Regions from separate parts of the Streptomyces sp. NBC_01216 genome, predicted to be linked through region 2. Evidence: riboswitches for the same ligand, from Rfam matches in the RefSeq annotation. Region 2 holds a riboswitch; the other holds the start of a gene.

Region 1 (4,947 bases), 3.0 Mb from region 2:
CCGCCACCCTCTGGTGGGCTCTGCCGGGCGCCCTGCTCGCCGGACTCGTCGTGCACCTCATCGGCTCCGCCGGGACGAACGCCGGCCCGGCCCGCCTGGTGCTGGCCGGAGCCGTCCTCTCCGCCGTCCTCGCGGCCTTCGTCCAGGCCGTCACCCTGACCAGACCCAAGGTCTTCGACAGCTACCGCTACTGGGTCGTCGGAGCCCTGGGCGGGCGGGACTTCGAGGTCTTCTGGTCCGTCCTGCCCTTCGCCGCCGTGGGGCTTCTCCTCGCACTCGTGATCGCGCCCGGCCTCAACGTGATGGCCCTGGGCGACGACGCGGCGACCGCCCTCGGTGCCGGCCCGGCGCGGACGAAGGCGGCGGGACTGCTCGCGGCCACCCTCCTCAGCGCGGCCGCCACCGCTGCCGTCGGTCCCGTCGCGTTCGTCGGTCTCGCCGTTCCGCACCTCGTACGCGCCCTGGTCGGCGTCGACTTCCGTCTCCAGATCCTCTTCTCGACCCTGGCCGGTCCCACGCTCCTGCTCTGCGCCGACGTCGTCGGGCGCGTGCTGCTCCGCCCGCAGGAGGTCATGGTCGGCGTCGTCACCGCTTTTATAGGAGCGCCCGCGCTCCTGCTGGCCGTCCGCCGGATGAGAGGGAGCGCATGAGCGCCCAGCCGACCCCGGCTCCCGTCCGGGCGCCCTCGGGCACACGCGTCGTCAGGATCGGCGGCACGGTGTCGGTACGCGTACGCACCTCCACGATCCTCCTGGCGATCGGCCTGCTGTTCCTGCTCGTCGTCGCCGCGACGGCCACGCTCACGCTGGGCCGCCTCGGTATCCGGCTTCCCGATCTCCCCTCGGCGTTGCTCGGCGGGGCGGAAGGCAAGAACGCCTTCGTCCTCAACCGCCTGCGCGGCCCGCGACTGGTCGTCGGCATCGGCACGGGCGCCGCGTTCGGCCTCTCCGGAGCGCTGTTCCAGTCGGTCACCCGCAATCCCCTCGGCAGTCCGGACGTGATCGGACTCGGCGCTGGCGCGGGCGCGGGCGCGGCCGTCGTCGCCCTGCTCCTGCCGGACACCGTGCCGGTATCCGCCGGAGCACTCCTCGGCGCGGTCCTGGCCATGGTGCTCGTCTACGTGTCGACCGGGACCGGCTTCCGTAACCCGGTGCGCCTCGTCGTCGCCGGTATCGGCGTCTCCGCCATGGCGGTCGCCGTCATCCAGTACGTCGTCTACGCCGTCGAGCGGGACAAGGCGACCGTGCTCAGCGCCTACGTCAACGGCAGCCTGTCGGCCCGCTCCTGGGAGGACGCGACCACGATCTGGCTGGTCCTCGCCGGGGTCGTACCGCTCGCCGTGCTGCTCTCGCGGGACATCGGAATCGGCGAGATGGGTGACGACACCGCGGCGGCGCTCGGCGGCCGGCCCGCCCGGACCAAGACCGTCGCCGTCACCCTGGCGATCGTGCTGTCGGCCGGTGCGGTGAGCGTGGCGGGGCCGATCGCCTTCATCTCCCTGACGGCCCCCCAGATCGCCAAGCGGCTGTCGCGCGGATCAGGCCCCCAGCTCGCGCTGTCCATGCTGTTGGGCGCGCTGCTGCTGGTCCTGGCCGATCTCGCCGCCCAGCAGATGCCGCTCCTGGAGAATCTGCCGGTGGGCATCTACACGATGGCCATCGGCGGTCTTTACCTCGGCTACCTGCTGGTCCGCGAATGGCGGCGCGGCACGCTGTAGTCCGGGCGGCGCTGCCACCGCGTGCGTCCCCACCCGCGTCCCGAGGGGCCCGCGCCGCATCGCGGGCGCGCGGACGACAGGGGGGAAGGCCCTGACCCCCGAGCGGTCAGGGCCTTCCTCCTGTCGCGGTGAGAGCCTGTCGATCGAAGGTCACCCGACAGGCTCTGAGGCGGCGCGCCCGTCAGGAAGCGCCGTCGCCCCGGTCAGTAGGCGCCGAAGACGTTGTCGATGGAGCCGTAGCGGTCGGCCGCGTAGTTGCAGGCGGCGGTGATGTTGGCGACCGGGTCGAACAGGTCCATGGACGTACCGGGCACGTGGTAGGCGAGGAACGTCGGCTGGATGACCTGCAGCAGGCCCTTCGAGGGGGTGCCGGCCGCAGCGTTGGAGTCCCAGTTGTTCACGGCCTGCGGGTTGCCGGAGGACTCGCGCATGATGTTGCGGTGGATTCCCTCGTAGGAGCCGGGGATGCCGTGCTGGGCCATCACGTCCAGCGACTCCCTTATCCAGCCGTCGAGGTCGTTCGTGTAGTTCTTGGCCGCGACGGGAGCGGCGGCCTGCGTCTGCGGCGCGGGGGTGGTGCGCTGCTGGGATCGGCTGGCCCGGTCGGTGGACGTGGCCTGTGCCGGCTCGGCCGTCTTCGTCTTCGTCTTCTGCGCGGGTGCGGAGGACTTCGGCTTGGCCGCTGTGGAATTCCGGTGAAGCGTCAGCTTGAGCCCGGGATGAATAAGTGACGGATTGTCACCGACCGCGTCGTGATTGGCGCGGTAGAGAACCTTCCAACCGCCTCGGACGCCCTGTTCGTAAGCGATCATCGAGAGAGAGTCCCCCGGCGCGACGGTGTACGTCTTTGGGGTGGTGGCGGGTGCCGCCGGAAGGGATTCCGTGATCTTTTGAGAGACATTTGCGGCGGCGTTAGCCGTGGCAATGGCAGGAGTGATCTCGGGAGCCGCGTGGGCGGTGGCGGACGCGACCAGCGGAAGCGTCAGGGCGGCGCTACCCGTGCTGATCAGGGCGATACCACGGGCGAGCGGGCGACGCTTCGGGCGTCGGTGCTTACCGTTTGCAGGCATGACGGATTTCCTCTCCGGCGCCTGCGGGGTGAGCTGTCGGGTTCGGGCTGGAGATGCCCGGTCGCACAGGTGCGACTTCACCCCTAGCCGTTCCGGAGTCCGGACCGGCGAATACATGGGTCCCCCGCTCCTGCCGGCGGTGAATAGTGGGAATTGCGGATGGTGGCAGGATTCGGCGTTCCATCCGAATGGAGGTGACCGTAGGCGAGAAATGCCGTCGATAACAAGACGCTCCGAGTGGCCGGCGGGCGGGGCCGCGAAGGTGGAGGAGGCCCCGAATCTCCCTGAAACGCTGGGAGATGGGGTCCGTGGGCGGGTCACCGGGTCGCGTGCCCGTGAGTCATGTCACCTGGAAGAAATGTCCGACATCATCCGATAATTGCGAGCAAAGGAAGATTGATCCTTGGAGGGTAACTGGTCGTTTTATGGCTTTTTATGCGCGTGTTGAGGTCCCGGTGCGGAGGCGAGAGTCCGCCGGTGACCCGACCGCCGCACCGCGACGGACCCCACGAGCGCGCGCGGCGACAGCGCGGGCCGGTCTGTGGGCCTCGACTCCCCTGCCCCCGGTTCCCGAGGCATGTCCCCTCCCCGACAGAGCCGGCGTCCGGACACCTCGCCCGAGAGCAGCCTTAGGCTCATGAGGCCGGCGGACCGGCGGGCGCCTTCCCGCCCCAGGGGAGTGGCGGCGCCGACCCTCCCGTCAGCCGACGCTCACCGAGGGGTGCGCTCGCAGCCAGAGGCGGGCGTCCCACGAGAAGGAGTCCCATGGCCGAGGTACTGCTGTTCCACCACGCGCACGGTCTGACGGCGGGCGTCACCGCCTTCGCCGGCGAACTGCGCCGGCACGGCCACACCGTGCACGTGCCCGACCTGTACGAGGGCCGCGTCTTCGACACGCTCGAAGAGGGTGTCGGACACGCCCAGGCCCTCGGCTTCGACACGATCGTCGAGCGCGGTGTCCACGCCGCCGAGTCGCTGCCGGACGGGCTCGTCCTCGCCGGATTCTCCCTGGGCGTGCTCCCCGCGCAGCGGCTCGCGCAGACCAGGCCCGGCGCCACCGGGGCCCTCCTCTTCAGTGCCTGCATCCCCGCGGACGACTTCGGCGGCTGGCCGGACGGCGTTCCGGTGCAGGTGCACGGTATGGACGGCGACCCGTACTTCACCGGGGAGGGCGACCTCGACGCCGCCCGCGCGCTCGTCGCGAGCACCGGGAAGGCCGAGCTCTTCCTCTACCCCGGCGAGGAGCACCTGTTCGCCGACAGCACCCTGCCGTCCTACGACGCGAGCGCCGCGACCCTGCTCACCGAACAGGTGCTCGGCTTCCTCGGCGCCGCCGGATAGCGGTGTGGGGCCCCGGGTGGCCGGGACGGGGAGCGCCCACCGGATCGGCGTGTGTGCCTCCGGCCCCCGGCATGCCAGGATCGTGGCATGGTGCAGAAGATCATCGCGGCGTGCGACGGCGCGTCGAAGGGCAATCCCGGGCCCGCGGCCTGGGCATGGGTCGTCGCCGGGACGGACGGCGAGGTCGCGACCTGGGAGGCCGGTCCGCTGGGCAGCGCGACGAACAACGTCGCCGAACTCACCGCGCTCCAGAGACTCCTGGAGGCCCTCGACCCGGCGGCGCCGGTGGAGATCCGGATGGACTCCCAGTACGCCATGAAGGCGGTCACGACCTGGCTGCCGGGCTGGCGCCGCAAGGGCTGGAAGACCGCCTCGGGCTCCCCGGTGGCGAACAAGGACCTGGTCGTGCGGATCGACGAACTCCTGGCCGGCCGCCAGGTGGACTTCGTCCACACCCCGGCGCACCAGGTCGACGGGGACCGTCTGAACGACGCCGCCGACCGGGCGGCCGGCCACGCCGCCCGCACCCAGCAGGCCATCGGCTCGGCGGCCGGCTCCGAGCTGCCGCCCGCCGGACCCGGCGGCGGCGCCGCGAGGCCCGTCGGCGCCGGAGGCCGGCCGACGGCCCGCCGCCCGGGCTCTCGCACGACGGGCGGTGGTTCCCTGAAGGCCAGGTTCTCCGGCCGATGCCGTTGCGGAAGCCCCTATGCCAAGGGCGAGACGATCACGAAGAACCCCGACGGCTGGGGTCATCCGGCCTGCGCGACGCCCTGACGCACGTCGGCGACCGAGTCCGTACGCGGCACGTCCGCCGCCGAC
Region 2 (4,947 bases):
TCACCACGTCGCCGACGAAGGAGTACGTGATCGGGCTCGGCCGCATGTACGTCGAGGACCCGCGCTTCGCCGCCACCTACGACCGGCACGGCGAGGGTACGGCGCTGCTGGTCCGGGACGCGATGACCGTCTACGCGGAGCGGAACCTGTAGCGCCGCCCTCCGGCCCGCCCGGCGGGCCGAAGGGCCACGCCGCGCCCGGCGCCCGGTGCCTTCGCCACAGCACCCGCAGCACCTCTGCTCCCCCGATCGGAGCACGGGAGGTCGCTGCCCGGCGCGGCGGCACCCAGGCTGGGAAGGCGCGGCACGGTCCGTCGCCGTGTGAGGACCGGGCAGGAGAGCACAGGTGGGGCAGCGAACGGCGGGTGGCGGGTCCGTCGGCCCGTCGCGTCCGCGTGGCGAGCGGGCCCGGCGGTTCATCCGTGCCCTGCCTCCGCTGATCATCGTCGGCGGGGTGCTGTTCGACCTCGCCACCCCGGCCGGCTATACCGCCTCCCCGATGTTCTCGGCCGCGCCGCTCACCGCGGCGCCCTTCTTCTCGCCTCTGACGACGCTGCTGACCGGAATCGCCGCCGTGCTCGCGAGCCTCGGTCTGCATGCGTACAACGGCACCAGCGGTCAGGTCCCGAGCCTCACCGAGACCCTCACGGTGGTCACCGTCTCCGGGCTGGCGCTGCTCATCAACCGGGTCGTGCGGCGCAGTGGCGAACGGCTCGCCTCGGCCCGGGTGATCGCCGAGACCGTCCAGAAGGCGGTGCTGCCCACGCCCACCGAGCGGATCGGCGGGCTCCGGATCGCGGCGCGCTACGAGGCCGCGCAGGCCGACGCGTTCATCGGCGGCGACCTGTTCGCCGTGCAGGACACCCCGTACGGCGTGCGGCTGGTCGTCGGTGACGTGCGGGGCAAGGGGCTGGAGGCGGTGGAGGCGGTCGCCGTGCTCGTCGGCGCGTTCCGGGAGGCGGCCGACCAGGAGGCGACGCTGGAGGGAGTGGCGCAGCGGCTGGAGCGGGCACTGACCCGCGAGGGCACACGCCGTGACGACCTGGACGCCGTGGAGGGGTTCACCACCGCGGTCCTGGCCGAGATCCCGCGTGGTGACGGGCTGGTCCGTGTGGTGAACCGGGGGCACCCGGAGCCGCTGCTGCTGTACCAGGACGGTGGTCTGCGGCATCTGGAGCCCAGCCGGCAGGCGCTGCCGCTCGGCATGGGCGAGCTGGCCGCCTGGCCGGACCACGTCGACGAGACCCCGTACCCGCCGGGGGCGACGCTGCTCTTCTACACCGACGGGCTGTCCGAGGCGCGCGATGCCGAGGGCGTCTTCTACGAGCCCGCGGCCCGGCTCACCGGGCGGATCTTTCCGGGGCCCGAGGAGCTGTTGGACGCGCTCGTCGGCGACATCCGCCGGTACACGGGAGGTGGCTCGACGGACGACATGGCCCTGCTCGCCGTGGCCCGGCCGGCGCACGGGCAGCCGGTACGGCGCCTGACGATGCCGGTGGTCCCCTGAGCGCCCGTCGCGGGCGGCCGGGGAGGGCGGGCCGGCGCGGGTGACCATCCGTAGTCGGGGGGTATCACTGAGATAACAATTGACGCACCATCAGATAAGGGGTGTTTCGTGATTGGCTCCTGAGCGCCGGTCAAATCGCCCTGTACTGCATCAATCTCCTGAACGATCAAGAGGAACGGCTTGGAATCGGACCCCCGCGTCTATTAACGTTCGATAACGCAGCGCGGTTGTCCCAGCCGTCGCAAGAGACGGCACCGTGCGCACGCGCCGAATCCCGAAAGGGAACCGGGGAACCACTATTTGGGGTGAATCGGACGCCTTCGCACTCGTGCGACAGCGCCCGTAGGAGACCTTCCTGCTCCGAACCCGTCAGCTAACCCGGTAGGCGGCAAGGAAGGAAAGGAGTACGCCTCCGTGGCGTCCAACACCCCTGCCCCCGAAGCCCCCTTCCATGCGTTTGGTGCCTCGGGTGCCGCCGGGACCGACCCCGACGCCACGACGTCGGGCGAGTGGAACCCCACCGAGGAATCGCTCCAGCGGCAGAGCCGGTCCGGCGGCCGTCATCGCGTGGTGAAGCAGCGCTCCGGCTTCGCCCGTTCCTCCACCGTGCTCGGCGTCGGCGTGATCGCGGCCGTCGGCGCGGGCGGCCTGGCCACCGCGCAGGAGCGCCCCCAGGTCTCCATAGCCCTCCCCGACCTCGACCTGCCGGACGCCGCCGATCTGCCCGGCGTCGCCGCGCTGATGTCCGGGGACGAGGAGCGGGACGCGACCGCGGGCACCGGCAACGACCTGCACGCGCTCACCGCCTCGGTCGCGGCGCCCGTCGAAGCCGGCGCCGCGAAGAGCGAGGGCGGTGACGCCGGCGAGGCGCTGCGCGCCCGCATCCTCCAGCAGGCCGAGCAGCAGCAGGTCTCCGCCGACGCCGCCGAGAAGGCCGCCGCGGAGAAGGAAGCGGCCGAGAAGGCCGCCGCCGAGGCGGCGGCCAAGGCCGACGCGGCGGAGAAGGCGGCGGCCGAGGCGAAGAAGAAGGCCGAGGAGGAGGCCGCGGCGAAGGCAGAGGCGGAGCGCCTGGCCAAGCTCGCGGCGAGCTACTCGCTGCCCACCTCGTCCTACACGCTGACCTCGACGTACGGCCAGGCCGGCTCGATGTGGTCCTCCGGCTATCACACCGGTCTCGACTTCGCGGCCCCCACGGGCACCCCGGTCAAGGCGGTGCACGGTGCCACGGTCATGTCGGCCGGCTGGTCGGGCTCGTACGGCTACCGGATCGTCCTGGAGCTGGCCGACGGCACGGAGGTCTGGTACTGCCACCTGTCCTCGATGACCGTCTCCGTGGGCCAGTCGGTGGGCACCGGCGACACGATCGGCCGGGTGGGCGCCACCGGCAACGTGACCGGCCCGCACCTGCACCTCGAGGTGCACACCCCGGGCGGCGACGGTGTGGACCCGGCGGCCTGGCTGGCGAGCAAGGGCCTCTCCGTCTGAGCGGAGGCATCCCAGGCCCGGCCGCGGGCACCTTCCGCTGCTCGCGGCTCCGTCGTACCGGGCCCTCGGAGGCCGCGCCGTGGTGCGGTGGACCGCGAGGCGCCGGATCGAGCTCGTAGGGGGGCCTACCCGGTTGATTCGGCGACGCCGCGAGTCGTCGTCCTGCCGGGCGTCGCCCCAGGGCGAAGGTCGCCCGAGTCGGAACACTAGCTGCGGTAGGGGTTGTAGCCGCCGTAGTCCAGGTACTGCGGCGGCGCCCAGACCCGGCCGGTGGCCCGCGCCGCGTAGGTCAGCGCGGGCGAGGCGACCTGCCGGCGCTGCCAGAGGTGGTGCAGCAGCTCCTGCTCGCGGGCCGCGAAGTCCTGGTCCGTGATGCCCCGCTCGGCCCGGTGGCGCAGGAACGCGAGCGTCGTCGCGAAGGTCTCGTACTCCCCGACCGCCCGTGCGGCGTCCGGGCCGTACGTCCGGGCCGCGAAGGAGCGGGCCATCGAGCGGGCCCGCATCGAGGACAGTGCCAGGGGCTCGGAGGGCGAGATCCAGCCGGCCGCCGCGTACGCCGGGAGCTGCCCGGATATCGTGCGCAGCTCGCGCTGCCGGCTCCATATCGCCAGCCAGGTCAGCAGACCGAAGACGGGCACCATGAACATCCCGTACACGATGATGAAGCCCCAGGACGCGTAGACCGCGGAGCCGTTCCACAGCGCGTGCATGCCCATGGCGAGGACCAGGCCGGTCAGCGGCAGCAGAATCCGGCGGACGCGCCTGCGGCGGGCGGCCAGGGCGGCGAAGCCGAAGCCGAGGCCGGTGAGCACGGTGAACAGAGGATGCGCGAACGGCGACATCACGATCCGCACGAAGAAGGTCCCCGCGGTCATCGAACCGAGACCGGACGTGCCGATCTCCTGGTCCTCGCCGAAGGCCCGGCCGAGATAGAGGATGTTCTCGGTGAAGGCGAAGCCGGTGGCGGTGAAACCGGCGACGACCACCCCGTCGACCAGGCCGGTGAAATCCCGGCGCCGCAGCAGGAAGATCAGCAGGATCGCGGCGGCCTTCGCGCTCTCCTCGACGACCGGGGCGACGACGGTGGCGCCGAGGGCGTCCGCCGAGGCCGGATCAGCGGTCGAGGTCTCGATCCAGCGGACCGCGAAGGTGTTGGCGGTGAGCGCGACGAGCGCCGCCGCGAAGGCGCCCCAGGCGAAGGCGAAGACCAGGTTCTTCCAGGGGCCCGGTTCGACGCGGTCGAGCCAGCGGAAGGCGGCGGCCAGCAGCGGCACGGGCAGCACGGCCAGACCGAGGCCGACGAGGAACCCCTCGGTGCCGGTCTCCTCCCGTACCAGCGCGAGGATCACCAGGGCGCACAGCGCGAGCAGGGTGATCACCGCGACGGCCCGGACGGCCTTGCTGCGCCAGAAGGCCCGGCGGGGCCGGTAGCGCCACTGGGCGCGGTCCGGGATGGCGGGGAACGCGGGCTCCTCGGTGTCCCGGGCGGGCACGGGTACGGCTACGGGGTTCGACACCCGACGACCCTAACCAGCGGAAGTGACAGCCCGCGAGGGAGTTCTACTCCGCTGGAACAGAAGGTCGTGCACGCGGTGCCCCTTGTCGAGGCCCTGGCCCTCGAAGCGGGTGAGCGGGCGGAAGGCGGGACGGGGGGCGTAGCCGCCGTCGGCCGCGGTGTTCCCGAAGTCCGGGTGCGCGGTCAGCACCTCCAGCATCTGCTCGGCGTACGGCTCCCAGTCCGTGGCGCAGTGCAGGACGGCCCCCGGCTTCATTCGGGTCGCCAGGAGGGTGAGGAACTCCGGCTGGATGAGGCGGCGCTTGTGGTGACGCTTCTTGGGCCAGGGGTCCGGGAAGTAGACCCGGCAGCCGTCGAGGGCGTCGACGGCCAGCATCTCGCGGAGCAGGATGATCGCGTCGCCGTTGGCGACCCGGACGTTCTCCAGCCCGCCCCGGTCG

Evidence for each region. A riboswitch is a leader RNA that binds a small molecule or an ion and turns the genes downstream of it on or off. The one in region 2 is predicted to bind cyclic di-AMP.
Region 1: another riboswitch for cyclic di-AMP. It lies ahead of OG393_RS00950 (transglycosylase SLT domain-containing protein); the one in region 2 lies ahead of OG393_RS14190 (M23 family metallopeptidase).

The regions. Positions count from the first base shown of each region.
Region 1 is NZ_CP108677.1:226,283-231,229, reverse strand. It holds gene OG393_RS00960 (FecCD family ABC transporter permease) at 1-650, shown strand, start outside; gene OG393_RS00955 (FecCD family ABC transporter permease) at 647-1,717, shown strand; gene OG393_RS00950 (transglycosylase SLT domain-containing protein) at 1,921-2,787, opposite strand; cyclic di-AMP (ydaO/yuaA leader) riboswitch at 2,791-2,975, opposite strand; partial or broken gene OG393_RS00945 (dienelactone hydrolase family protein) at 3,541-4,128, shown strand; gene OG393_RS00940 (ribonuclease H family protein) at 4,216-4,902, shown strand.
Region 2 is NZ_CP108677.1:3,257,571-3,262,517, reverse strand. It holds gene OG393_RS14200 (MerR family transcriptional regulator) at 1-152, shown strand, start outside; gene OG393_RS14195 (PP2C family protein-serine/threonine phosphatase) at 346-1,506, shown strand; cyclic di-AMP (ydaO/yuaA leader) riboswitch at 1,762-1,909, shown strand; gene OG393_RS14190 (M23 family metallopeptidase) at 1,921-2,991, shown strand; gene OG393_RS14185 (PrsW family intramembrane metalloprotease) at 3,198-4,508, opposite strand; gene trmB (tRNA (guanosine(46)-N7)-methyltransferase TrmB) at 4,518-4,947, opposite strand, start outside.